Regions from separate parts of the Actinopolyspora sabaoui genome, predicted to be linked through region 3. Evidence: riboswitches for the same ligand, from Rfam matches in the RefSeq annotation. Region 3 holds a riboswitch; each other region holds the start of a gene.
What was found. Region 3 has a riboswitch for cobalamin ahead of ACOQFL_RS16490 (ABC transporter substrate-binding protein). Riboswitches for the same ligand answer to the same signal wherever they lie in the genome.
Positions count from the first base shown of each region.

Region 1: another riboswitch for cobalamin. It lies ahead of cobN (cobaltochelatase subunit CobN); the one in region 3 lies ahead of ACOQFL_RS16490 (ABC transporter substrate-binding protein).
Region 2: another riboswitch for cobalamin. It lies ahead of ACOQFL_RS11235 (ribonucleoside-diphosphate reductase subunit alpha); the one in region 3 lies ahead of ACOQFL_RS16490 (ABC transporter substrate-binding protein).

Region 1 is NZ_JBMIHH010000003.1:372,588-379,642, reverse strand. Features, by position in the region: gene cobN (cobaltochelatase subunit CobN) at 1-3,275, opposite strand, end outside; cobalamin riboswitch at 3,406-3,530, opposite strand; gene cobG (precorrin-3B synthase) at 3,655-5,046, shown strand; gene ACOQFL_RS06805 (precorrin-8X methylmutase) at 5,043-5,669, shown strand; gene ACOQFL_RS06800 (precorrin-2 C(20)-methyltransferase) at 5,693-7,055, shown strand, end outside.
Region 2 is NZ_JBMIHH010000005.1:262,163-269,217, reverse strand. Features, by position in the region: gene ACOQFL_RS11255 (NAD-dependent epimerase/dehydratase family protein) at 1-113, opposite strand, end outside; gene ACOQFL_RS11250 (MBL fold metallo-hydrolase) at 212-1,006, shown strand; gene ACOQFL_RS11245 (HNH endonuclease family protein) at 1,237-1,866, shown strand; gene ACOQFL_RS11240 (ribonucleotide-diphosphate reductase subunit beta) at 1,924-3,012, opposite strand; gene ACOQFL_RS11235 (ribonucleoside-diphosphate reductase subunit alpha) at 3,142-5,619, opposite strand; cobalamin riboswitch at 5,763-5,996, opposite strand; partial or broken gene ACOQFL_RS11230 (SAM-dependent methyltransferase) at 6,030-6,314, shown strand; gene ACOQFL_RS11225 (Acg family FMN-binding oxidoreductase) at 6,594-7,055, opposite strand, start outside.
Region 3 is NZ_JBMIHH010000008.1:161,596-168,650, reverse strand. Features, by position in the region: gene ACOQFL_RS16500 (LamG-like jellyroll fold domain-containing protein) at 1-831, opposite strand, end outside; gene ACOQFL_RS16495 (1-aminocyclopropane-1-carboxylate deaminase) at 1,252-2,262, opposite strand; cobalamin riboswitch at 2,597-2,769, shown strand; gene ACOQFL_RS16490 (ABC transporter substrate-binding protein) at 2,790-3,827, shown strand; gene ACOQFL_RS16485 (FecCD family ABC transporter permease) at 3,839-4,987, shown strand; gene ACOQFL_RS16480 (ABC transporter ATP-binding protein) at 4,984-5,769, shown strand; gene ACOQFL_RS16475 ((2Fe-2S)-binding protein) at 5,817-6,563, shown strand; gene ACOQFL_RS16470 (hypothetical protein) at 6,806-7,055, shown strand, end outside.

The sequences.
Region 1 (7,055 bases), on a different contig from region 3:
ACACGGGAGCGGAACACCCGCGAGGTCTCCTCGTGCAGCGACCGGGTTTTGATCGAGTCCGGTCGCGAGCTGTCCCCGATGTAGGCGGCGGGAGACTCGCCGCTCAGCGCCCGCACGGTGGCCACCATCCCGCCGTGGTACTGGAAGTAGTCGTCCGAGTCGGCGATGTCGTGCTCACGCGTGTCGGTGTTCTTGGCCGCCACCGAGATCCTGCGGTAGGCGGTCTCCATGTCCGACCTAGCCTCGACGCCGTCCAGTTCGCGACCGTAGGCGAAACCACCCCAGACCGTGTACACCTCCGCGAGGTCCGAGTCGTCGCGCCAGTTGCGGCTGTCGATCAGCGACAGCATCCCCGCACCGTAGGCACCCGGCTTGGAACCGAAGATCCGCATCGTCGCGCGGCGCTCGTCGCCGTGCTCGGCGACATCGGCCCTGGTGTGCGCGCGCACGTGGTTCCACTCGTCGGGCTCGTCCAACTCCGCGACCATCCGGAAGGCATCGTCGAGCAGGTTGACCACGTGCGGGAAGGCGTCCCGGAAGAACCCGCTGATTCGCACCGTGACGTCCACACGTGGGCGCTCCAGCTCGTCCAGCGGAATCGCCTCCAAGCCGTTCACCCGTCGCGAGGAGTCGTCCCAGGTGGGGCGGATCCCGATCAGCGCGAGCACCTCGGCGATGTCGTCACCGGAAGTGCGCATCGCACTGGTGCCCCAGATCGACAACCCCACGGATCCGGGCCATTCACCGTTGTCCTCGCGGTAGCGCTGCAGCAGCGACTCCGCGATGGCGTAACCGGTGTCCCAGGCCAGCCTGCTGGGAATGCCCTTCGGGTCCACCGAGTAGAAGTTCCTGCCGGTGGGCAGCACGTTGACCAGGCCGCGCAGTGGGGAGCCGCTCGGTCCGGAGGGGATGTAGCCGCCGTTCAGCGCGTGCAGCGTCGAGCCCATCTCGTCGGTGGTGGCCGCGAGTCGCGGCACGATCTCCGCGGCGGCGAACCGCAGCACCTCGGGAACCCGTTCCGGCACCTCACCCAGCACCGCCCGGCAGACTTCCTCGGCCTTCTCACTCTGCCAGCCGTGCTCCTCCATGGCCGACACCAGCGAGTGTGCCCGCTCTTCGACGTCGTCCACCCGTTCCCGGGCCTCCGAACCGTCCTCGGCGAGTCCCAGCGCCTCCCGCAGTCCCGGAACCGCGGCCTGCTGACCACCCCACATCTGTCGCGCCCGCAGCATCGCCAGCACCAGACCGACCCGGGCCTCCCCAGCGGGGGGATCCCCGAACACGTGCAGCCCCTCCCGGATCTGGGCGTCCTTGACCTCGCACAGCCAACCGTCGACCTGCATCAGCATGTCGTCGAACTCGGCATCGTGCGGGCGCTCCTCCAAACCCAGGTCGTGATCGAGCTTGGCGGCCTGCATCAGCGTCCAGATCTGGCTGCGGATGGCGGGCAGTTTGGCCGGGTCCATCGCCGTGATGTTTGCGTGCTCGTCGAGCAGCTGCTCCAGTCGTGCGATGTCGCCGTAGCTCTCGGCGCGGGCCATCGGAGGAACCAGGTGGTCAACCAGGGTCGCGTGCACCCGCCGCTTGGCCTGCGTCCCCTCACCGGGGTCGTTGACCAGGAAAGGGTAGATCAGCGGCAGATCGGCGATCGCCGCGTCCGTGGCGCAGGCCGCCGACATGCCCGCGGTCTTGCCCGGGAGCCATTCCAGATTGCCGTGCTTGCCCAGGTGCACCATGGCGTGCGCGTCGAAGTCGTCGACCAGCCAGCGGTAGGCGGCCAGGTAGTGGTGGCTCGGAGGCAGGTCCGGATCGTGGTAGATCGCGATCGGGTTCTCCCCGAAGCCACGCGGCGGCTGGATCATCAGCACGACATTGCCCGCCCTGATGGCGGCGAGCACGATCTCGCCGTCGGGGTCCTGCGAGTAGTCCACGAACAGCTCACCGGGCGGCGGTCCCCAGTGTTGTTCGATGTCGGCGCGCAGCTGTTCGGGGAGCGAGTCGTACCACTCCCGGTACCGCTTGGCGGGGATACGTACCGGATTGCCCGCCAGCTGCTCCTCACTCAGCCAGTCGCGGTCCTGCCCGCCCGCCGCGATCAGTGCGTGGATCAGCGCGTCGCCGTCCTGCGCCTCGACACCGGGCAGGGCGTCCGGGCCCTCCGCCGGACCGATGTCGTAGCCGTGCTCGTGCAGCGAGCGCAGCATCCGCACCGCCGACACCGGGGTGTCCAACCCCACGGCGTTGCCGACCCTGGCGTGTTTGGTGGGGTAGGCCGAGAGCATCAACGCCAGGCGCCTGCGTTCGGCGGGGATGTGTCCCAGCCTCCCGTGCCGGACCGCGATTCCGGCTACGCGCGCCGCGCGCTCGCTGTCGGCGACGTAGACCGGCAGTCCTTCGGAATCGTTCTCCTTGAACGAGAACGGTACCGTTATCAGCCTGCCGTCGAACTCCGGAACCGCGACCTGGGTGGCCATGTCCAACGGGGACAGTCCCTCGTCGTTCTCCTCCCAGGCGGTGCGGCTGCTGGTCAGGCACAGCCCTTGCAGGATCGGGATGTCCAGTTGCGCGAGTGCGCCGACGTCCCACGCCTCGTCGTCCCCACCGGCGGTGGCCACCGCGGGCTTGCTGCCTCCCGCTGCGAGCACCGTGACCACCAGGGCGTCCGCTCCGCGCAGCGCTTCGAGCAGTTCCGGGTCGGGGGTGCGCAGCGAGGCGCAGAACAGCGGCATCGCTTGTCCGCCCGCGTTCTCGATCGCGTCGCAGAGGGTGTGGGCGAACGCGGTGTTGCCCGCCATGTGGTGCGCCCGGTAGTACAGCACCGCGACAGTGGGGCCCGCCGTCCGCCCGGGTGTGCGCTCCAACCTGCCCCAGGTGGGGGTTTCCTCCGGCGGAGCGAAGCCGTGCCCGGTCAGCAGCACGGTGTCGGAAAGGAAGTGGAACAGCTGGGTCAGGTTCTCCGGCCCACCGTGGGCAAGGTAGGCGTGCGCCTCGGCACACACTCCACCCGGAACGGTCGAGCATTCCATGAGCTCGGCGTCCGGTTGTTGTTCCCCGCCGAGTACGACCACCGGTCGGGGTCCGTTCAGCAGGACGTCGAGCCCTTCTTCCCACGCCCTGCGGCCGCCGAGCAGCCGCACCACGACGAGGTCCACCCCGTCGAGCAGCCCGGGGAGATCGTCCGCACCGACCCGGGCGGGGTTGGCGAGCCGGTAGTCGGCGCCGCTGGCCCGTGCGCTGAGCAGGTCGGTGTCGGAAGTGGACAGCAGCAGGATCATGCGATTGGCTCCTCGGCGTCGAAAACCGGGGGGACCGACCAGGACAGGACGCGCGATGCACGCGCGTTCGAACGGCGCATCAGTAACCTTCCCAGGGGTCCTCGCCCCTTTTCAGTGGTGGCGGTGGTCGGAGTCTCCTGGCTGCCGGATCATCGCTCGCTCCGGTCTTCCCATCTCCACGAGACAGTGACCGTCTACGGAGTTCGCTCCTCGGTGACAGTGGCGGGACCGCGCCGGACTCGCACCGGCTTCCTCCGTGATCCACCGCAGATACGCGCTCCAGTTTCGGGAACGTGCGGATCCCTCGTCAAGCTGCGGGCACACCCCGACCCGCCATCGTGTCGCGGCGCACAGTGGTGCGGCCCGTAGCATCGCCGGAGTGTCCGAGAACTACAGTGCCGACCGCGACAGAGCCGACGCGTGCCCCGGTGCGCTCCGGGTTCATCAGGCCGCGGACGGTGGGCTGGCACGGATCCGAGTCCCCGGTGGTCGACTGGAGGCCCCGCAGCTGCGCGCCCTGACGAAGGCAGCCGTTGAGCTGGGGAACTCCACGGTCGAGCTGACCTCGCGTGCGAATCTGCAGCTGCGCGGGGTCGAAGCTCCCGAGGACTTGGGACGGCTGTTGGCCGAGGTCGGTCTGCTGCCCTCGCTGACCCACGAGCGGGTGCGCAACATCATCGCCGCCCCTTACGCGGGACTCGACGGTCGTGGCCGACTGCACTCGGTGCGGTGGCTCGCCGCGGAACTCGACGCGCTGCTGTGCGCAGAGCCCGCGCTGGCCGAACTGTCCGGCAGGTTCCTGTTCACCGTCGACGACGGGAGCGGTGATCTGGCGCGGTTGCGTGCTGATGTGGGATTGCTGCCGGTGTCCTCCGACAGCGTCGCCGTGCTGCTGGCGGGGAGCGATTCGGGAGTGCGCGTCCCGCCCGGCGCGGCGCCCGCCGCCGCGGTCACGGCCGCGTGCGAGTTCCTCGCCGTACGGGAACGGCATGGGGCCTCGGCGTGGCGAGTGGCCGAGTTGGACACGCTGGATGAGTTGACCGACGCGCTTCGTGCTCGTGTGGGGCGGTGGCCGGAATCCGTTGCCGATGTCACATCCCGGTCGTCCGTCTCGTTCACCGAGTGGATGAATTCCCAGGAAAGACCTGCTGTCGGTGAGCTGGCTCGCTCCGAGGGGCGGGCAGCCCTGGGCGTGGGAGCGCCGCTGGGGCGCTTGTCCCCGGCGCAGCTGCGTTGCATCATACGAGCGGCCGAAGCCGCGTCGGGTACGGTCCGATTGACGCCCTGGCGGACGGTGGTCGTCCCCGGCGTCGCCGAAGAGGAGTGTTCGACGTGGCTCTCCGCGCTGCACTCGTGCGGTCTGATCGTCGAAACAGCCTCGCCGTTCAACGGCGCGACCGCCTGTGCGGGGGAACCCGGATGCGCCAAGTCCCTGGCAGACGTCCACCGGGACGCCGCGCGTGGGCTGGCCTATGTCGAGGCGGCGGACGCCGGCGACACCGACACCGGTGTCCTGCCGGTGCACTGGGCCGGTTGCTCGCGCCGCTGCGGGCTTCCGCGTGGTCCGGTGGTGGAAGTACTGGCGAGTCCCTCCGGGTACCGGGTCAGCTCAACCACAGCCGCCGGGACCGAGACATGGGCCACAGAGGCGGGGACGGACGAGGTGGCCGAGGCCGTCCGGCGAGCCCGGCACGTCGGGGCGAGCACCGTCGAGCCCGGGAACGGACACGAGGACAACCAGCAGGAAACGGGTGACGAGGACAACCGGTGATCGAATACATCCGGGACGGCAAGGAGATCTACCGGCGCTCCTTCGCGACGATCCGCGCCGAAGCCGGTCTCGACGAGCTGCCGTCGGACGTCGCCGGTGTGGCCGTGCGCATGATCCACGCCTGTGGCATGGTCGACCTCGTCGACGATCTCGCCTTCTCGCCCGGAGTGGTAGGTGCCGCGCGCGAGGCGCTGGCCGCCGGTGCTCCGGTGTTGTGCGACGCGGAAATGGTGGCCGCGGGGGTGACGCGCCGCAGGCTGCCCGCCGCCAACGAGATCCTGTGCACCCTGTCCGACCCGCGGGTCCCGGGACTCGCCCGTCAGCTGGAAACCACCCGTAGCGCGGCAGCCATGGAGCTGTGGCGCGGCAGGCTCGACGGAGCCGTGGTCGCGATCGGCAACGCGCCCACCTGCCTGTTCCGATTGCTGGAGCTGATCGAGGAGGGCGCGGGAAAGCCGGCGGCGGTACTGGGAATTCCCGTCGGGTTCATCGGCGCGGTGGAGTCAAAACAGGCGCTGGAGGAGCACCCCGGCTGCCCCGAGTACCTGGTGGTGCACGGCAGGCGCGGCGGTAGTGCGATGACGGTCGCCGCCATCAACGCGATCGCGAGCGAGGAAGAGTGAGCAGCCAACACAGCAACGACCCCGTGCCCGGCCGACTGTTCGGGGTGGGGCTGGGGCCCGGCGATCCGGAACTGGTCACGGTCAAGGCGGCACGTCTGATCGGTGAGGCCGACGTGGTCGCCTATCACAGCGCCAGGCACGGCAACAGCATCGCCCGCTCGGTCGCCGAGCCCTATCTGCGTGGTGACCAGATCGAGGAGCCCCTGGTGTATCCCGTCACCACCGAGACCACCGATCATCCAGGGGGTTATCAGGGCGCGATCGACGAGTTCTACACCGAGATCGCGGGCAGGCTGGCCGCTCACCTCGCCGCGGGCCGCGACGTCGCGCTGCTGGGGGAAGGGGACCCGTTCTTCTACGGTTCCTACATGCACATGCACAAACGGCTCTCGGGTCGGTTCGAGACCGAGGTCGTGCCGGGCGTCAATTCGGTCAGCGCCGCTTCGGCCGAACTGGGACGTCCCCTCGCCGAACGTGACGAGGTCCTCACGGTGCTGCCCGGCACCTTGGAGCCGGGCGCCCTGGCCGAGCGGCTGCGGGACACCGACGCCGCCGCTGTGCTCAAACTGGGACGGACCTTCGAGGGGGTACGGGAGGCCTTCGAAAAGGCAGGCTGCCTCGACAGTGCCTACTACGTGGAGCGCGCCAGCACACGTCGCCAACGAGTCGAGAAGCTCGGCGACGTCGATCCCGAAAGCGTGCCCTACTTCTCACTGGCGCTGCTGCCCAGTCCGGTGGGGGAGACCACCGGCACCACCGCGGCCAGCGAGGAATCCCACGACGGCACCGGTTCGCGTTCGGGTGGCCTGAGCGTGGTCGGGCTGGGGCCCGCGGGGTGGGAGTGGACGACTCCCGAGGCGCAGGCGGCGCTCGGCGCCGCCGACGATCTCGTCGGCTACGGTCCCTACCTCGACCGAATTCCCACCAATCCGCGGCAACGCAAGCACCCCTCGGACAATCGGGTCGAAGCCGAGCGGGCCGCGGCGGCGCTGGAACTCGCCGCCACCGGGCGCGAGGTAGTCGTGGTCTCTTCCGGCGACCCAGGGGTCTTCGCGATGGCGAGCGCGGTACTGGAAGCGGCTACTGATCCGGCCTACGAGCACGTGAACGTCCGCGTGCTCCCCGGCCTCACCGCCGCGCAGGCGGTGGCCAGCCGAGTGGGAGCACCGCTCGGCCACGACTACTGCGTGCTCTCGCTGTCCGATCGCCTCAAGCCGTGGAGCGTCATCGAACAGCGGCTGGAGGCCGCCGCGAGTGCCGATCTCGCCATGGCCGTCTACAACCCTGCCTCCGCGAGCAGGCGTTGGCAGGTCGGCGCGGCCCGCGACACACTGCTTCGGCACCGTGCTCCCGACACTCCGGTGGTGATCGGCAGGGACATCGGAG
Region 2 (7,055 bases), on a different contig from region 3:
ACCGCTCCAGAGGTTCCCCGAGCCGCACAGCTGACTTCGTGGCCACGCCGAACCGCTTCGGTCGCGATCGCGTGGGAGACGAACACCGTTCCACCAAGCACGAGAATCCGCATGTGTCCAACATGACCCACGGGATCCGATTTCTCCAGATGAATCACTTCCGGCGAAAACCAGCAGCTCGGACTCGCCTGTCGCGGAGTAGGTTGAAGCTGTGACATCGCGGTTGGTGGTACTCGGCAGTTGCGGCGCCTGGCCGGAACCGGGCCGGGCATGCAGTGGCTTCCTGTTGGAACACGCGGGTTTCCGCGTGGTGCTGGACCTGGGTTACGGAACACTGCCCGGGTTGTTGCGGCTGCTGGGAAACACGACAGCGTCCGGTGTGGACGCCGTAATCGTCACCCACCGGCATCCGGACCACATGGTTGATGTGCACGGTCTGTTCCGCGCCCGCTGGTTCGGTGAGCGCGGCGGTGCGGCGATACCGCTGTACGCGGCGGCAGGGGTGTGGGAACGGCTCTGCGAGTTCGAGGAAGACGACACCGAACCGCTGCACCGGGTCTTCGAACCACACCCGCTGCCCGCCGAGGAATACTCGCTGGGCCCCTTCCGGCTGGAGTCCAGGAGCCTGCCCCACTTCGTCCCCAACGCGGGAGTGCGCCTCAGCTGCGAGGAGTTCGTGCTCGCCTACACCGGTGACACAGGCCCCTCGCCGGAGATCACCGAGCTGGCACGGGAAGCCGACCTGCTCATCACCGAGGCCACCGATCGGCAGCAACGCGAGGGTGTCCCGGCTCCGGATACCGCCGAACGGCTGGATCTGACGTCCACCGAGGCGGGCGGGGTCGCTCGGGAGGCGGGAGTGGGAAAACTGCTGCTGAGCCACTTCTGGCCGGGCAACGACAGGAGCGAGTCCCGGAGTGCGGCGGCCGAGGCGTTCCCCGGCGAGATCGTGCTCGCGGAAGAAGGGCTGGAGCTCGCGCTTCCCCGAGCCATGTTCCCTGGATGAGGGGTAGCGCAGCCTGCTCGATGTCGGTACCCGCGACACGGGAAAGTTCATGAGATTTCGCCGGATCACCGGCAGTGCGGCACGTCTCGCGTAGTGTCCGATCCGGCACCGTGGTTCAACGTGGACGGTCCCACGTGGTCATCGGTTCTTCACCGCGGTATTGACCGGTGTTGACCCCCACTTGTCACGCTACGGGGGCCCTCTCACCCCAGCACGTGAGGAGAACGACCGTGCATCGGTTATCGATCGCGTTGACCACCGCGTTTTCCGCGGGAACACTGCTGCTCGCCACGGCGGGAACCGCCGCCGCCTACCCACCCGACCCGCCCGGCGAATCCACCGCCCGGCAGAACCTCGCCGAGCTCACGGTGAGCGCCGAGGGCTCGATGAGCGGCTACGACCGGGACAGGTTCCCGCACTGGTCGAGCCAGTCGGGCAACTGTGACACCCGGGAGACCGTGCTGCGGCGGGACGGCAGCGGAGTCACCGTGGGCTCGGACTGCTACCCGGACTCGGGAAGCTGGTACAGCGTCTACGACCAGCAGTGGGTCAGCGACCCGAGCGAAGTGCACATCGACCACGTGGTCCCGCTCGCCGAGTCCTGGCGCTCCGGAACCGCGAGCTGGAGCGACGCGAAACGCGAGGACTTCGCCAACGACCTGAACAGCCAGCAGCTGATCGCGGTGTCGGGCACGTCCAACATGTCCAAGAGCGACGACGACCCGGCCGCGTGGCAGCCCTCCAACACCGGCTACCACTGCGTGTACGCGCGCAGCTGGATCAACGTGAAGCACGTCTGGGGCCTGAGCGTCGATTCGGCCGAGAAGAACGCGCTGTCGAGCATGCTCGACAACTGCTGAACGCGCACCGCTCGGGTCACCGGGACAGCTCCCGGTGACCCGAGCGGGACGCCCTGCTCAGTCCCACTCCAGCGCCGCACCGGACTGGTACTCGGTCACCCGCGTCTCGAAGAAGTTCTTCTCCTTCTTCAGATCGACGGCCTCCGACATCCAGGGGAACGGGTTCTCGGTCTCGGCGAACACCGGTTCCAGTCCCAGCTGGTCACAGCGGCGGTTGGTGATGAAGTGCATGTACTCGGTGCACACCTCGGCGTTGAGCCCCAGCATGCCTCGCGGCATGGTCTCGCGGCCGTAGGCGACCTCCAGCTCACAGGCCTCGCGCAGCATCGTACGCACTTCCTCCTGGAACTCCGGTGTCCACAACCACGGATTCTCCAGTTTGATCTGGTTGATGCAGTCGATCCCGAAATTGAGGTGGATCGACTCGTCCCGGAGGATGTACTGGTACTGCTCGGCGATACCGACCATCTTGTTCCTGCGCCCCAGCGACAGGATCTGCGCGAAGCCGGTGTAGAACCACATCCCCTCGAAGATCACGTAGAACGCCACGAGGTCGCGCAGGAACGCCTGGTCCGCCTCCGGCGTCCCGGTGGCGAAGTCGGGATTCTCCAGGTTCCTGGTGTACCGCAACGCCCACGAGTCCTTGTCCGAGATGGACGGAACCTCGCGGTACATGTTGAACAGCTCGCCCTCGTCGAGGCCCAGACTTTCGCAGATGTACTGGAAGGTGTGGGTGTGCACCGCCTCCTCGAACGCCTGACGGAGCAGGTACTGCCTGCACTCCGGATTGGTGATGTGCCGGTACACCGCCAGCACCACGTTGTTGGCGACCAGTGACTCGGCGGTGGCGAAGAAGCCGAGATTGCGCTTGAGCATCAACCGCTCGTCGTCGGTGAGCCCGTCCGGGGACTTCCACAGCGCGATGTCGGCCTGCATGGACACCTCGGTGGGCATCCAGTGATTGTTGCACCCGGCCAGGTACTTGTCCCAGGCCCAGCCGTACTTCAACGGCAACAGCTGGTTGACGTCGGCGCGGGAATTGATCATCGCCTTGTCCGCCGCGTCGACCCGGGATCCGGAACGGTCGATCTCCCCGAGTCCGCTGGTGTCGGGGCTGGCGGTTTCCGGCACGTTCAACGAGGTCATACTGGCTTCCGGTCCTCCTGTGAATGATTTCCGCGAACCTTTCCGGCCCGCTGCGGTGCCCAGTGCTCTCGCTGGGACACCTCGAGACTTTCCCGGTGGGGCGAGCTCACCCGCGCGCTGTCCGTCCGCTCATTGGCAGACTTCGCAATCGGTGTCCGCCACGGCACAGGCCGAGCTCTCGCCCGTGCCATCGGCGGGGATCACGGTGGGTGAGACCGCGTTGAGCTTGCCGTCGGTGCCGCGCAGCGTGCTCTTCTCCACGTCCGAGGCGCTGCTGGAACGCAGGTAGTAGGTGGTCTTGAGCCCCTTGCGCCAGGCGTTGCGGTACTGCCTGTCGAGTTCGCGTCCGCTCGGCCGCGCCAGGTACAGGTTCAGCGACTGGGCCTGGTCGATCCACTTCTGCCTGCGCGCCGCGGCCTCGATGAGCCAGTCCGAGTCGATCTCGAACGCCGTGGCGTAGAGCTCCTTGAGTTCCTCCGGGATTCGCTCGATCGATCCGAGAGCACCGTCGTAGTACTTCAGATCGGCCACCATGCGCCGGTCCCACAGCCCCGCTCGCTTCAGGTCGTCGACCAGGTGCGGGTTGATCACGGTGAAGTCGCCGGACATGTTCGACTTGACGTAGAGGTTGCGGTAGAGCGGTTCGACGGACTGCCCGACGCCGCAGATGTTGGAGATCGTGGCGGTGGGAGCGATCGCCATCACGTTGGAGTTGCGCATTCCCCGCAGCCGCACTTTCTCCCGCAGCGACTGCCAGTCCAGTGTCGAGGAGCTCGACAACTCGACGTCCCCGTCGCGTTCGCGCCGCAGCAGCTCCAGCGAGTCCAGCGGCAGGATCCCCCGACTCCACAGCGAACCCTCGAACGATTCGTAGCGGCCGCGTTCGGCCGCCAGTTCCGAGGAGGCGGAGATCGCGTGATAGCTGATCTCCTCCATACTCCGGTCGGCGAACTCCACGGCCCGTTGCGAGGACATCGGGATGCGACGCCTGAACAGCGCGTCGGTCAGTCCCATGACTCCCAGCCCGACCGGCCGGTGCCGCAGGTTGGAGTCGCGTGCTTCCGGAATCGTGTAGAAGTTGATGTCGATGACGTTGTCGAGCATGCGCACAGCGGTTCGGGTGGTGCGTTCCAACCGCTCGCGATCGATACCGTCGGCGGTGACGTGGTTGGCGAGGTTGATCGAGCCCAGATTGCACACCGCGACCTCGTCCCGGTCGGTGTTGAGCGTGATCTCGGTGCACAGGTTGGAGGAGTGCACCACCCCGGCGTGCTGCTGCGGGGAGCGCAGGTTGCAGGGATCCTTGAAGGTGATCCACGGGTGGCCGGTCTCGAACAGCATGGTCAGCATCCGGCGCCACAGGTCCACGGCCCCCACCTCGCGGTGGACCTTCAGCTCGCCGCGCTCGGCGGCGCGTTCGTACTCACGGTAGCGCTCGGCGAACTCCGTGCCGTACAGGTCGTGCAGGTCACCAACCTCGTCGGGGGAGAACAACGTCCAGGTGCCGTCGGCCTCGACCCGCCGGAGGAACTCGTCCGGAACCCAGTTCGCGGTGTTCATGTCGTGGGTGCGCCTGCGGTCGTCGCCGGTGTTCTTGCGCAGGTCGAGGAACTCCTCGATGTCGATGTGCCAGGTCTCCAGGTAGGCGCACACCGCGCCCTTGCGCTTGCCGCCCTGGTTGACCGCCACCGCCGTGTCGTTGGCGATCTTGAGGAACGGCACGACACCCTGGGACTGCCCGTTGGTGCCGTTGATGTGGGCACCGATGCCGCGTACCGGTGTCCAGTCGTTGCCCAGTCCTCCGGCGTACTTGGACAGCTTGGCGTTGTTGCCGATCGAGTGAAAGATGTGCCGCAGGTCGTCGTCGACGGTGGTGAGAAAGCAGGACGACAGCTGGGGACGGGTGGTTCCCGCGTTGAACAGCGTCGGGGTGGAGCACATGAAATCCATGCCCGACAACAGCTCGTAGAACTCCACCGCACGACGGCCGCGATCGTCCTCCGCCAGCGCGAGCCCCATGGCCACCCGCATGAAGAACGCCTGCGGCAGCTCGTAACGCATCCCCCGGTCGTGCAGCAGGTAGCGATCGTAAAGGGTGCGCACCCCGAGGAAGTCGAACAGCGTGTCGCGTTCCGGGCGCAACGCGGCGCCGAGTTCTTCGAGATCGAACTCACCCAGCCGCGAATCGAGCTGGCCGATCTCGATGCCGTGTCGCACGTAGCGGGCGAAGTAGTCCGGATAGCGGTGCCGCATCTCTTCCTGGTCGGCCTCACGCTGCTGTCCCTCCAGGAAGCTGAGGGCCTCGCGGCGAAGGTCGTCCAACAACAGCCGGGCCGTGACCAGTGAGTAGTTCGGTTCGGCTTCGACGAGCGTGCGGGCGGCCATGATCAGCGCGCTCGCCAGCTCGTCGGACGAGATACCGTCGTAGAGGTTGCGCCGCACCTCGCGCAACACGTGCTCGGCGGACACGTCCGCCAACCCGGCACAGGCCTGTTCCACCACTGTGGACACCCTGTCCCAGTTCAGTGGTTCCGATTCCCCGAGCGGGCCGCTGACGCGGATGTCGAGGGCGACGGAAGACACGACGGCGTCGGACAGTTGAGTCACTGTGCACTCTCCTCGCGAGTTCGAACCGATGCCCGGACCGGGCGGGAACACACGAGGCCCGCGGGACACGGCACCGGATTCCGGGGCACGCGTCCGGCCAAGTTCGCGCGGACCCTCCCTCGAGGTCGCGGACGGCGCGCACGCTCGTGCGCGCATCGACGGCAGGTCTTCGGACTCACGGGCTTCCGGCGGTTCGACCGCCGGTCCTGATAACCGTCGCTTCCCGGACGAATCGACGTCCAGTGCTGAAACCACCCTGGGGGTGGCACGGCGTTCGTTCCCGTTTACCGCTGCGGGGCAGTCCCGGAGTCGCACCGGGTTCCCTGTTGGCACACCGAATCGTTCGAATCCGGTGAACCGCCGACATCAACACACTACATGTTGACTTGTTGGATCTATGCAACCCCCACATGGGCTACCGAGCTTTTGCTGCCCGGGTGTACGACCACTACCTGGGTGGAGCCACCAACTTCGCGGCCGATCGTGCAGCGGCCGAGGCCGGATCGACCGCGAGACCACACGCTCGCGAGTACGCGCGGGCCAACCGGGCCTTCCTCGGACGACGCGCGGTCGCGTACCTGTCCGCGCGGGGGATCGACCAGTTCCTGGACCTGGGGGCGGGCATTCCGACCGTTGGCAACGTGCACGAAGTGGCCCAGTCGCTCAATCCGAGTACCCGGGTGACCTACGGCGATCACGAACCGGTGGCGGTGGCCCACGCACAGCGACTGCTCGCCGACGCCGAGGAGGTCATGGCCCGCACGCCGACACCGGTCAGCTGGCGCCCTCCGCACGAGATAACCGAGTTGATGGGGCTACGAACTGGTGGACCCCGGACTCGTACCGCTGCCGAGCTGGCACCCCGGACACTGTCACCCGCGAGGCGATCGAGGTCTCGAACGCGTACGGAGCGGCGGGACGTCTGGCACGCTGAGACAGCCCCGGCAGGCCACGACCTCGAACCTCGGACAGCCTCAGAAACGGCGCTGACTCGGCACCGGAACGGGATAACCGAACCTGAGCAACGCGTGCGGGGGCCCCGGCAGTCCGAGTCGGTCCCGGAGTCCCGCGCGCACCTCGGTGAGGTTGAACGGTTGCGTGATGACCGAGGCCACCAGGCCCAGGCTGGTGGCGGTGAGCCAGGCGAACTGCATGGCTTCACCGGCACGGAGGTGCGCGGCGGGTTCGTCGGTGCCGGTGGTCAGCACCATGATCGACTCATTCGCGATCCACTCGGAGAGATGCCGTTCGTCGGGCAGCCTGCTGCTCGAGCCGACGAGGCCGACGGCGGCCACACCCTCGCTACCGAGATCCTCGGAGGCGATGCCGCCTCCCGGGTCCACACCACCCTGTCCACTCACCAGCCACATGGCCAGTTCCCGCTGGTAGTGGCGGTCCCTGCGGTGCACTCGAGCCGCGTAGCCCAGGATCTCGGC
Region 3 (7,055 bases):
CACGGCGTTGCCCGCGTCGTTGGTCAGCGTGGTGCGCCCGCAGGGCCAGTAGTGGCCGCCGAGCGCCAGGAAGATCTGGTCGTTGCCGCGGATGAGCCCCTCCCACAACCGTTGCCCGTGCTCGGAAAGGTGGGCCGTCCCGTCCTCCTCGGCCCACACCAGGTCGTGGGTGGTCAGGATCGTCGGCAGTTCGGGGTGCTTGTCCAGCACGCCCCGCGCCCACCGCACTCCGTGATCGGAGACCCGCCAGTCCAGCGCGAGCAGTAGCCAGCTCCGACCACCACCCTCGAAGACGTGATAGCTGTTGTAGCCGTCCGGCGAGGAGCCGCCGTACGTGTCCATCCGGGCGAACCGGTCCGGTCCGAACGTGCGCAGATAGGGCGTGTCGCCGCGCTGATCGTCGCCCGACACGTCGTGGTTGCCGCCCAGCACGCTGTAGGGCATCCGGTGGCCAATGCCGCGGAATGCCTGATCGGCGATCCGCATTTCTCGCTCGGTGCCGTGTTCGCTGACATCACCGAGATGGGCGAGAAAGGCGATGTCCTGCTTCCGAGCATGTTCCGCCACCCACAGCAGTCCCGCGCGCACCGGTTCGGGGTCGGAACCTCCCTCGTCGATCAGGTACTGCGTGTCGGGCATGACGGCAAGGGTGAAGCGGGTGCCGGTGTCGGAGTGGCCGTGCCACCCGCTTCGCGCGTCGGCCGCGGCACCGGTGGCGGTGACCGACGAGGTGGCGGTGACCGACGAGGTGGCGATCGCGACGGAGGTGCCCGCGACGGCGCGGAACAGGCCGCGACGGGTGACGTCGCGGTGTTCGGAATCGGTGTCCACAGTGCTCTCCCAACGGGGCTATCCTGGCTGGTTGTGTTCGCTGCCAGCCTGGTCACCACGGTTGGCGTGGCGGTGACGCACGGCCGAACGCCGCGCCACCGGCGGATGAGCGCGAACCGTCGTTCGCCCCTCGAAACCTCGTGAACGCGACGGGTGGACATCTCCTCTCCGGCTGTGGTGGGGAGACGGAGACGCATCGCTACCCTGCGAGCGCGGTCCCGCGAAGCCCTCGGCACACCTCGGGCCGCCCCGACGGCTCGACCACGGCGCCAAAACCCGAACAGGCACGGCGTGCGTTCGGAACGGACCACATCGGGTCCGGCGACTCCGTGTTCTCGGCTTACCGTGGAGTCGCATTGGCTCCAGGTATCCGTGGCGCCGCTGGCACCGGTGCGTCACTGCCGCGGCCGACGTCGTGGGTCAGTTCCGGAACAGGGCGCTGTAGGCGTTCAGGGCGGGTTGGCCACCGAGGTGTGCGTAGAGCACGTTGCTGTCCGGTCCGATCTCGCCGGAGGTGACGAGATCGATGAGCCCCGCCATCGATTTGCCCTCGTAAACCGGGTCGAGGATGACGCCCTCGAGCCTGCCGGTCAGCCGGATCGCTTCCAGCGTCGACTCCACGGGGATCCCGTAGTGCTCACCCGCCCACCCCTCGAGCACGGTGATCTCCTCGTCCCACAGCTCCCGGCCCAGCCCGATCTTCTCCGCCGTGTCTCGCGCGATCCGGTCGACCTGAGTGCGGGTGCTGTCGATCTTCGCGGAGGCGTCGATCCCGAGGACCCGGCGGGGCCGTTCCTGCTCGGCGAAACCGGCGATCATGCCGGCGTGCGTGGAACCGGTGACGCTGCAGACCACGATGGTGTCGAAGAAGACGCCGAGCTCCCGTTCCTGCTCGGCGACCTCGTGGGCCCAGTTGGCGAACCCGAGCCCGCCGAGCGGGTGGTCGGAGGCACCGGCCGGGATCGCGTACGGCGTGCCTCCTTCCGCGCGGATCTCCTCCAACGCGTTCTGCCAGCTCTGCTTGAAGCCGATGTCGAAGTCGGCATCGGTGAGCTGGACCTGCGCGCCCATGATGCGTGAGAGCTGGATGTTTCCGACCCGGTCGTTGACCGCGTCGGGCCAGTCGACCCAGCTCTCCTGGACCAGACGGGCCCGCAACCCGAGCTTCGCGGCGACGGCCGCGACCTGCCGGGTGTGATTGGACTGCACCCCACCGATCGAGACCAGGTGGGTGGACTCGTTGGCCAGGACGTCCGGAACCAGGTACTCCAGCTTGCGGGTCTTGTTGCCGCCGAAGGCGAGGCCGGAGTTGCAGTCCTCCCGCTTGGCCCACACCCGCGCCCCACCGAGATGGCTGGTCAAACGTTCCAGAGGATGGATCGGGCTGGGCCCGAACAGCAGGGGATGACGTGGGAAGTCGCTCAGAGACATGCTCCTCCTGTCCAATCGAAAGTCTGCGGGGCTCGGCTGCTCCACCACCGGGATCCTGCGCTCTCCGCGCTGTCACGTCCACCCACGGCCGCCCGGCCAGCCGAGCACCAGCTCGCACCCAAACCGAGCCCGGTAGCGCCGCCGGGGGGTCGTCGATCCCGCTGCCCGATAGGGGGAGTTCTCCGCCGAGGACGTCAATTCGCCGGTGCATGCGCTGTCCCGCGCGCCGCCACGCAGCACAAGCCCAACCTCGGCTCGCACATCCGGCAGTCCCGCCAGGGGTGACTGAGTGGGTAATGTCATGCGAAGGTCCAACATCGCGCATCGAGCGTGTAACTTCGGCTTTCGCCGCAGTGCACGGGAAGCCGGTGAGAGTCCGGCGTGGTCCTCGCCACTGTGACCGGGAAGCGTCCCCGCACCAGCTACGCCACTGGCCCAAGCGCCGGGAAGGCAACGTGGACGCGACGATCCGGAAGCCAGGAGACCGGCTGCGGCGCAGGTATCGCTCGACGATGGATTGAGGACCGATGCGCCACCCGGCGACACGTATCGTCGCCCGGCCCCGCGCCGGAGGCGACCGACCACGCCGCGCCGCCACGCTGTTGGCCGCGCTGACGCTGACCGCGCTGATCGCCGGATGTGGCACCACCGGCGCGCGAACGAACGCCGGTGCCCGGGAAGAGTCCCCGGCCGGGTTCCCCGTCACGGTCACCAACTGCGGAGAGACCACGACCTACCAGCGCCCTCCGCGACGCGCGGTGACGATGAACCAGCACACCACCGAGATCATGCTCGCGCTCGGTCTGGCCGATCGCATGGTCGGTACCGCCTACCTGGACGATCGCATCCTCGCGGAGTATCGCGAGGAGTACCGGCGGATTCCGGTGCTGGCAGAGCGATACCCCTCCTACGAAGCGCTGTTGCAACAGGCACCCGACTTCGTCTACGGCGGCTACACCTCCGCCTTCGGCCAGCAGGACGGGCGCTCGCGTGAGCGACTGCGCGAGGCGGGCATCAGGACTCACCTGAACATCGCCAATTGCACCGATGGAGGGGTGGGCATCTCCGAGGTACACGAGGAGATCCGCACGATCGCGAAGATCTTCGACGTACCGGAACGGGCCCGAGAGCTCATCGACCGTATGAACGCGACGCTGTCGGAAGCTCAGCACCAGCTGGGCGAGGTGGAACCGGTGAGCGTATTCGTCTACGACAGCGGCACGAAGTCGGCCCTGACCGCGGGCGGTGACGGGATCGCCGACGCGATCGTCCGGATGTCCGGCGGCCGCAACGTCTTCGCCGACCAGCGAGACGGCTTCGTCGACGTCTCATGGGAACAGGTGATCAAGCGGCGTCCCGAACGAATCCTGATCCTGGACTACGGATCGACCACGGTCGAGCAGAAGAAACGCCTGCTGCTGAAAAAGCCGGCGCTGGCGAACGTTCCGGCCATCGAGCACCGGAGGTTCGCGGTGCTTCCGCTTTCCACCGCCGTGGCGGGAGTACGCGTACCCCGCGCCGTGGCCGAGCTGAGCGAGCAACTGCATCCGGGACGGTTCCGGTGAGCGGAGGCAACGTGCGGAGCTCCGCCGACGCCGTGTCGGAGGACACGAACCCGGCAGTCGAATCGAACCCGGCAGCGAAATCGACGCGCCCCGCTCCGGAGCACGTTTCGCCTCGTGAGCGCCGGATCTCCTACCCATTGGTACTGGTCCTGCTCGGCGCCGCTCTGGTGGTCGCCGTCGTCGTCGGTCTCGCCGTCGGGTCGGTCTCGCTACCTCCGAGTGACGTGACCGCCATCCTCGTGCACCGGGTTTCTCCGGGAGGGATCGATCCCGATTGGCCGGCCACCTACGACACGATCCTGCTGGACGTGCGGCTTCCCAGAGTGTTGCTCGCCGGGATCGTCGGTGCCGGACTCTCGGCCGTGGGGACCGCACTGCAGGCACTGGTTCGCAACCCGCTCGCAGATCCCTTCCTGCTCGGGATCTCATCTGGAGCCTCCTTGGGCGCCGTGACGTTACTGGTTACCGGCGCCACGGTTCTCGGGACGCTCGCCACCCCGATGGTGGCCGCGTTCGCCGGTTCGATGGTCACCCTGGCGGCGGTCTACGCCCTCGCGAACTCGGGCGGGCGAATGACCACCACCCGCCTCGTCCTCGCCGGTGTGGCGTTGTCCTACGTGCTGTCCGCGCTGACCGATCTGTTGCTGAGCACCGCCTCCGATCCGCACCTGTTGGCCTCGATCCGGTTCTGGCGGTTGGGCAGCGTCGCCGGGGCGGAGTGGCGGACGCTGCCGATACCGGCGATCGTGGTGCTGGTCGGTCTGGCAGTGCTGCTGTGGCAGTCCGGTTCGCTGAACCTGCTGCTCGCGGGCGAGGAGTCCGCAGGAATCCTGGGGTTGGACGTGCATCGCTTCCGCGCCGGAATGTTCGTGCTGGTCTCGCTGATGACCGGCGCGATGGTGGCGGTCAGCGGTGCCATCGGGTTCGTCGGCCTGATGGTGCCGCACGCGGTGCGCATGCTGGTCGGGGCGGACCACCGGCGCGTACTGCCGACCGCGGCACTGCTGGGGGCCACGTTCCTGATCCTCGCCGATCTCGCCGCCCGAACCGTGGCAACGCCGCAGGAGATCCAGCTCGGGGTGCTCACGGCGCTGTGCGGCGGTCCGTTCTTCGTGTGGCTGCTGCGTCGCCAGGCGCGCCGGGAAAAGGCGGACCGATGAGTCACCACGAAGTGCGACCGGCCGAGCTGGACATCCGGGACATCTCCTGCGACGCCGGAGGGCGGCGAGTCGTGTCGGGGGTCTCGCTGAGCGCGGCGCCAGGGGAAGTGGTCGGTGTGGTCGGCCCCAACGGGGCCGGAAAGTCGACGCTGCTGCGCGCGGCCTACCGGCAACTGCGGCCCACCGAGGGGCAGGTGCTGCTCGACGGAGCGGACGTGTTCCGGATACCACGCCGAATGTTGGCACGTCGGCTGGCCGCCCTGCCGCAGGAGGCTCCGGCCGAGTTCGAGCTGACCGCCCACGATGTGGCCGCGATGGGCCGCGCGCCGCACCGGCGGAGGATCGGCGGGGATCGCCTCGGCGACGAGCGGATCGTGACCGTGTCGCTGGAAATGGTCGAGATGGCCGAGATGGCCCACCGTCCGTTCGCCCAGCTCTCCGGCGGGGAGAAGCAGCGGGTGCTCATCGCCCGGGCCCTGGTGCAGGAACCGGGGATGCTGGTACTCGACGAGCCCACCAACCACTTGGACATGCGGCACCAGTTCGATGTGCTGGCACTCGTGCGCCGGCTGAACGTGACGACCCTGGCGGCGCTGCACGACCTGAACCTGGCCGCTCGATTCTGCGACCGGATTTGCCTGCTGGCGGCGGGGGAAGTAATGGCCCTCGGAACTCCCGGGGAGGTGTTCACCGAATCGCTGCTGTCCGAGGTGTACGGCGTACCCGCCGAGATCGGCACCCACCCCCGCACGGGAGCTCCGACCGTGCTCTTCGGAAACTGACCCGTTGCCGCGCAGATCGCGTACTGCCTTCGGCCTCCAGGAGAATCATGAGCACGCGCGCAGACCAACTACTCACCCGCACGCTGAACGGGATGAACCCCACCGAGCACGCTCGGCTGCTCACCGACGAGCACTGCGAGCAGGTACCCGCCTCTCTCGTCGAGGACCCCGACTGGATGAGCGAGCAGCTGCGGTTGCGCGGCCGGATCTGGCACACCGACGACGCACGCGTGCTGGCCACCCTGTGGTGGTTCTCGACGTCGAGCAAACTGATCGCGCCGTCGGTCGCCTCGTACGTCGTCACCGGTGAGGCGCTGTCGCCCCGGCTGGAGGACCTGCGGCTGCACTGGCAGCCGGACAGCAGGCTGTCCGGGGTCACCTCGGTGAACGTGCTTCCCGGCAGCGACCCGCTGGAATCACTGGCCCAAGCGCTGCGGCGGACCTTCGACCGGAACATCGCCTCGGTGGCCGCCACCGCCGGGATACGGCAACGTCCTCTCTGGGCGATCGCGACCGACGCCCTCGCCGGGTGCCTGCTCTGGGCAGGCCGTGCACATGGTGCTGCTGACCGCGCCACCGCACTGGCCGAACCGCTGGTCGCGGCCATGAACGCTCCGATGCCCGCACCGCGCTACACCGGGATCGAATCACCGGCGAGGACCACCCGGCTGTTCACCAAACGAACCTCGTGCTGCCTGCTCTACCGGGCACCCGGCGAGGACAAGTGCACCTCCTGCCCCGGCCGCCCTCCCGAGCAACGACACGCCCTGCTCCGCGAGAACACCCCGCACTGACGGAGCCGAGCCGTCGACAGACGTCTCGTGTGGCGGTTTACGCCACGTTCGACAACACGCTACGAGTCCCTCGGGATGCGGAGTTAACGAATCGGCAAGAACCCATCGGGCCTGAGCTGTAAGGAAGCCACGATGCTTCGAAAGCACCACCACACGTGAGTTTCTCCTGATGCGGCGGCCTGCCGAGTGGGGGCGTGGGATTCGGTCGCGTCCTGCGGACACAGGTCGTGATGGAGCCTCCGGTGAAGGATGTATTCACCCCACGCGCCGGGATCACTCGCCTCGAACAAACCGATCAACCCGACAAAACGAACCTTTTCGGCGGAATCAACTACCCTTTCAGCGGATTCTATAAGCGGCGTTCTACTGAAACCATCCTCGACGAAGGTCCGCGTGAAATCACTTCTCGAGGAGTGAGGTACGTTCAGATGAGTAGAACCAGAGCGATATTGCTGACACTGTCGATGACGCTCGCCGCGGTGTTCGGTGCCG